3 regions of the Shewanella sp. SR43-8 genome follow, and region 3 is predicted to be linked to each of the others. Evidence: predicted binding sites of a transcription regulator. Region 3 holds the regulator's gene; each other region holds the start of a gene.
What was found. Region 3 encodes MetJ, which represses methionine synthesis genes. Its sites were predicted from a motif close to TAGACGTCTAGACGTCTA; they were not measured.

Region 1 (2,284 bases), 260 kb from region 3:
TCAAAGCGCTTAGGCGTATCATCAGTGAACCAACCTTCAACATGACCATCGATAGAAATACCGTTGTCATCCCAAAATGCCACTAACTTACCTAGGCCTAATGTGCCGGCTAATGAACTGGCTTCGTGAGAAATACCTTCCATTAAACAGCCATCACCTAAGAAACAGTAGGTAAAATGATCAACAATATCGTGACCAGGACGGTTAAACTGAGCCGCTAAGGTTTTTTCGGCAATCGCCATACCAACAGCATTGCTCAAACCTGCGCCTAAAGGACCGGTGGTGGTTTCAACACCTGGAGTATAACCATACTCAGGATGACCAGGTGTTTTTGAATGTAATTGACGGAATTGCTTTAACTCTTCAATCGGCAACTCATAGCCTGATAAATGCAATAAAGAGTAGATAAGCATAGAGCCATGACCGTTTGACAGAACAAAACGATCGCGATCGACCCAGTTAGGATTAGTTGGATTGTGCTTTAGAAAATCATTCCATAGCACTTCGGCGATATCAGCCATACCCATTGGGGCACCTGGATGACCAGAATTGGCTTTTTGAACCGCATCCATACTTAAGGCGCGAATAGCGTTAGCGAGTACTTTACGAGATGACATGCTCTCTCCTGCTTGTTTGTAAGGTCTAGCGGGCAATTGTGAAGCCATATTTTCCCCTACAAGGCGATGTGACGCAAATTAAAATTTCTCTCATTACATTTTTAGTCAGTAATAAGCTCACTTTTACCTATTAAGGTCGTCTTGCCGCTGATGTTTATTGGGTAGATAACATGCAAAAAGCCCCGTAATGAACATCTACATACTGAGTAATTATTTATTGACAGTCAGCTTAGAAAACAGCGCTGGGTAAGTAAAACGTCAAATTGTCTCAACACTTAACACCTCATAATCATCCTCAATATTGTTCAATTAATGGCACTAAAGTGTTTAAAGCAGACCAACAAAAATGATTAAAACTTAATTTAATCAGCAGTTTAATTAACCCATTAGCTAAACACACTCATAGAGAGTAAAAAATATTCATGCACTACTGCACAATTATCTGCTTAAATTCGTATTAAGGGGTGTTATCAAATTAGATTTCGACTAAAATAGACGTCTAGACGTATATTCAAATGCAACCAACGAGATTTTCCTATTATGGCAAAGCACTTGTTTACCTCTGAGTCGGTCTCAGAAGGTCATCCAGATAAAATCGCCGATCAGATTTCTGATGCGGTATTAGACGCAATACTTGAGCAAGATCCAAAGGCTCGTGTTGCGTGCGAAACGTATGTTAAAACCGGTATGGTATTAGTGGGCGGTGAAGTCACCACTTCTGCTTGGGTAGACATTGAAGAAATTACCCGTAAAACCGTCCGCGAAATCGGTTACACCAATTCAGATATGGGTTTTGATGCTGATTCATGTGCGGTACTTAATGCCATAGGCAAACAGTCACCAGACATCAATCAAGGCGTTGACCGCTCAGATCCTGCTGAACAAGGCGCTGGCGATCAGGGCTTAATGTTTGGCTATGCCAGCAATGAAACCGACGTATTAATGCCTGCACCTATCACTTACGCTCATAAGCTAGTTAAGCGTCAGTCAGAAGTGCGTAAAGACGGCACTTTACCTTGGTTGCGTCCAGATGCAAAAAGCCAAGTAACCTTTGCATATGACGATGGCAAAATCATCGGTATCGATGCGATTGTATTGTCAACTCAACATCGTGAAGACGTAACACAAGCAGATTTGATTGAAGCCGTAATGGAAACCATCATCAAGCCTGTATTACCTGCACAATGGTTAAACAAAGACACTAAATACTTTATCAACCCTACTGGTCGCTTTGTTATTGGCGGACCTGTTGGTGATTGTGGTTTAACAGGACGTAAGATTATCGTTGATACTTACGGCGGAATGGCGCGCCATGGTGGCGGTGCATTCTCTGGTAAAGACCCATCGAAAGTAGACCGTAGCGCAGCTTATGCTGCACGTTATGTGGCTAAGAATATTGTTGCTGCAGGTCTTGCTGATCGCTGTGAGCTACAAGTGTCTTATGCTATTGGTGTTGCAGAGCCAACATCTATCAGTATAGAAACATTCGGTACTGGCAAAGTGTCTGAAGAAGTATTGATCAAATTGATCCGTCAGCACTTTGAGCTGCGTCCTTATGGTTTAACCGCAATGCTAGATTTGGCACGTCCTATCTATCAACAAACTGCAGCTTATGGCCATTTTGGTCGCGATATATTCCCTTGGGAAGCGACAGATAAAGCTGAGAT
Region 2 (2,284 bases), on a different contig from region 3:
GGCTTATCCCAATTCCCAATACCTTGAAAGGCACTACTTTTTAAACTATCGTGTTGAAGATAATCATCTTAACGACATGATGTTAATACAATAAATATTAAGCTAGTCATTTTAACACCATGATATTGAGACTATAACGACGATGACAGTAACGCTATAACACGACTCTGGTTGTTCTCAAGTCTTAGGCCAATGTAAGGTAAAACTCACTTTAGCGGCTTTAGTATCCATCATTGGCGGTTGAAAACGATCAATATTATCAACATCGTCAGGCCAATACACATCGAGCACCATAATAGCAGCATAGGGGATCGCTAGGTTAGCGAATAATCCGCTACATTGGCCAGTATTGAGTACATATCCCACTAAACAGCGCATTACGCCACCATGAGTCACCACTAACGCATGGGGACAATCGTCACCATTAGGCTTTTGTTGAGCACTATCTGTCTGCGCAAAAGAGCTCCACAGAGCATCAACGACCGTCATTAAGCCAGCTTCCACTCGTGCGGCAAAATCGGTTACCGACTCAGCCTTGTCTGGTGTATTTTGTGCCAGCCAAGGGTTATCCCAATAAGCATCAAATTGTTGTGGGTTTTGCTGATAAATAGCATCAAATGATTGCCCATCCCAGACACCAAAATCAATTTCTTGTAGTGAAGATAAAGTGGTTAACGGTAACGATAGTTGCTGTGCTAAAGCTTGGCTAAATAACTGACAACGCAACAACGGCGAACTAAATACATGACTAATCGGATATTGCTGCTCGATAAAAGCTTGCTGCATTTGCGTCATACCAATATCGGTAAGCTTCACATCGGTGCGGCCGCGGAATATCCCTCCACCTTCACACTCACCATGGCGCATTAATATTATCTTGGCTCGCTTCATTGACATAAACCTCAGTTAGAGAGTCATAAACATTTATCAAACAGTGCCTTGCACTGCTAACACAGAGCAAATGCCCCCTCAATTTAATTAACTATTCTGATGTTAACTTACTTATCCAACTATCGAGTAAATCAAATTAAATCAAATTGCGCCTCATTGAGCTTAAATCAGCCTTGCTCTAGCGGTAAAAATTCGCGTACTATGGACGTCTATACGTTTATATGTCCAAAATACTATCTTAACAGGTCAGCATATAAAAGGTCATCATTATGAGCAATAGCTCTGATCTACAGTAGCAACCAAAAATTGCCTGTAGTAGCTGTAATAAACAATGATGTTATCGCCCTACTCTGGTAAAAATAAGGGTATGCTTATCTCAATTAAGGTATCAAGCAACATAGTGATAAAAAGGTAACTGTTATGGCGAAATCGACTTCTTACAGTCAAACACTTGAACAACTTAATGCATTGTTAGCGCAGCGTATTGTGATTTTAGATGGCGCCATGGGCACCATGATCCAAGACTATAAGTTGGAAGAAGAAGATTATCGTGGCGAGCGTTTTAAAGATTGGCATTGCGATGTTAAAGGCAACAATGACTTATTAGTACTCAGCCAAGCGCAAATTATTAAAGATATTCATACCCAGTACCTGTTAAACGGTGCCGACATTATTGAAACCAACACCTTTAATGCCACCACCATCGCCATGGCCGATTACGATATGCAGTCTCTGGCCGCCGAAATTAACCTAGCCGGAGCCCAAATTGCCCGCCAAGCAGCCGACGAAGTGGCTGCGCAAACAGGTTTGCCACGTTATGTTGCTGGCGTATTAGGCCCAACTAACCGCACCTGCTCTATCAGTCCAGACGTTAACGACCCTGGGTTTCGTAATGTCAGTTTCGACCAATTAGTCGACGCTTATGTCGAATCCACCAGCGCCTTAATTGAAGGCGGCGCCGATATCATTATGGTTGAAACCATTTTTGATACCTTAAACGCCAAAGCCGCCCTGTTCGCGATTGAAAAAGTATTCGATCAACTCGGCGATCGCCTACCTGTTATGATCTCAGGCACCATTACCGACGCCTCAGGCCGAACCTTAACAGGGCAAACCACAGAAGCCTTTTATAACTCTTTACGCCATATCAAGCCGTTATCGATTGGCCTTAACTGCGCCCTTGGTCCTAAAGAGCTGCGCCCGTACGTTGAAGAATTATCGCGTATTGCCGAGTGTTATGTTTCCGCCCACCCAAATGCTGGCTTACCCAACGAATTTGGTGGCTACGATGAAACCCCAGAAGAAATGGCCGAAGTCATTAATCAATGGGCTCAAGAAGGCATGCTCAACATTGTCGGCGGCTGTTGTGGTAGTACACCCGCTCATATCAGCG
Region 3 (2,284 bases):
TGTTGCGCTAATGCTACACAATATTAATGTCGCAGCCCGGGTTTTCTCTTTATCGACACGGCCAATTAATCGACCAGAGACAAGGTAGCCAGCAATGACTGAGGGGAGTAATAGCAGTGATAGCCATAAATGTTTTACTTCAACTAAGCCGACAACGGCTAAAATAGCCAATGCGATTAATGAGCTAAAGACAAAAAAGGCTGATAGCGCCGCCCTAAATTGACTGGCATCTTGACCGGCAAGTAAAATGGCCATTGGTGGGCCGCCGATCGCAGCGATATTGCCAAATATGCCCGAAAATACCCCAGCGATAAATAAACTGATGCGATTGATTGGTGCGGTAAAGCGAAAGACGCTTAGGATAACGGCAATAAACACGATTGCTGCAATCACCAAGCCTAGTATGGCTTGTGGTGCAAACAGTAATAACCCTGCACCTAAAAATCCTCCTGGAACACGTCCCAGTAAGGCATATTGTAATCCATTAAACTGCAGGTGGCCGCGCTCTCTAAACAAGGTCATTGCAGAGATTGCAAAACCCATGGCAATAATAGGAACAGGAACTAATTGAGGATTAACAATATACAGTAGTGGGCTTGCTACAACGGCTAACCCAAAGCCAATTAAGCTTTGGGTTAGCGCGCCAAAAAATACAATAATTGATGCCAGTATCAAAGTGGTTGGATCGATAAATGACATCATAATTTCTCTTTAAAATATTACTGCTTATAGCAATCCACATTGAAATTGGATCTATTTTAGGCGTACAGCAACTTTGCCTTTAAAAGACTGCCTCGAATACCACGCTAATCATTTTCGCTAAAAGAGCAAACTTCAATAAGGATTGGTATCAATGGGCAGTTTTAAAGTCGGTGAGGGATTCATTAACCTGTAGGTTATTCGAGCTCTTCCCATTCGATACCCATATCATCCATTAACTTTTTCGCTTCACTTGGAATGCTATCAGGCTGATCTTTTGATAAATCACCGTCATAAGGTAATGGTTGACCTGTGTACGCGTGCAAAAATGCTTCGCATAACAGTTCACTGTTAGTTGCATGGCGCAGATTATTTATCTGGCGACGCGTCCGCTCATCTGTCAGTACTTTTAATACTTTTAAAGGGATAGAAACCGTAATTTTTTTTACTTGTTCATTTTTTTTGCCGTGTTCGGCATATGGGCTGATATATTCGCCATTCCATTCAGTCATTAACTTACCCTTAACGATAAATACGCTGCAGATTTTAAACCGTTACAATCTCTAGTCAAATTATTGCTACTATTTAATCCCGATGCAAATAGATTTCTCGATGTTTAGACGTCTAAACGGCTATTTTGGTTGACTCGGGGAGAACTCTTCGGTAAATTTGGACGTCTAGACATCTATTGTGTGTTTGTGACTTTTTAGGAATCAATTATGACTCAGTATCAAAGTGCCACTTTGGCCGTTCGCCAGGGTATAGAAACAGACACACAACATGGTGCTATCGTGCCGCCGATTTATTTATCGACCAATTATTCATTTGATGGCCATACTAATCCTCGCGAGTTTGACTACAGCCGTTCAGGTAATCCGACGCGTTGTATATTAGGTGAGGCGATTGCAAAACTTGAGCAAGGTGTAACTGGTGTGGTGACATGTACCGGCATGGCGGCCATTACCTTAGTGACCAGTTTGTTGGGCCCAGATGATTTATTGGTTGTGCCGCACGATTGTTATGGTGGCAGTTACCGTTTATTTACTAACCTGGCCAAAAAAGGTCAATTTAAGTTATTGGTTGTTGATCAAACTGATGCGCAAGCGCTGGGCAACGCGATAGCGCAAAATCCCAAAATGGTCTGGTTAGAAACGCCATCAAATCCATTACTGCGGGTAGTCGATATTAATGCGATCAGTATCGCTTGCCATGAGGTTGGCGCGTTAGTGACGGTTGATAACACTTTTTTGTCGCCAATATTACAACAACCTTTATTGTTGGGGGCCGATATCGTTATTCACTCAACCACCAAATACATTAATGGTCACAGTGATGTGGTCGGTGGCGCTGTGGTGGCTAAAGATGCTGAAGTGGGTGAATTATTACATTGGTGGTCAAACACCCTTGGATTAACCGGTTCTGCTTTTGATAGCTATTTAACCTTACGTGGCTTAAGAACGCTGGCAGTCCGCATTCGTGAGCATCAACGTAATGCGCAAAAAATTGTAGAATTACTCAATGCCAGTGATGTGGTTGCCAAGGTGTATTATCCAGGGCTAAAAGACCATCCGGGTCACGAAATTGC

Region 1: a site for MetJ is predicted at 1,110-1,127, ahead of metK (methionine adenosyltransferase). Genes of this name have one in related genera too.
Region 2: a site for MetJ is predicted at 1,094-1,111, ahead of metH (methionine synthase). Genes of this name have one in related genera too.

What each region holds. Positions count from the first base shown of each region.
Region 1 is NZ_JACJDX010000003.1:34,273-36,556, forward strand. It holds gene tkt (transketolase) at 1-617, opposite strand, end outside; gene metK (methionine adenosyltransferase) at 1,158-2,284, shown strand, end outside.
Region 2 is NZ_JACJDX010000005.1:293,706-295,989, reverse strand. It holds cobalamin riboswitch at 1-56, opposite strand, end outside; gene H5114_RS08660 (histidine phosphatase family protein) at 178-891, opposite strand; gene metH (methionine synthase) at 1,312-2,284, shown strand, end outside.
Region 3 is NZ_JACJDX010000003.1:297,309-299,592, reverse strand. It holds gene H5114_RS05545 (sulfite exporter TauE/SafE family protein) at 1-702, opposite strand, end outside; gene metJ (met regulon transcriptional regulator MetJ) at 897-1,211, opposite strand; gene metB (cystathionine gamma-synthase) at 1,419-2,284, shown strand, end outside.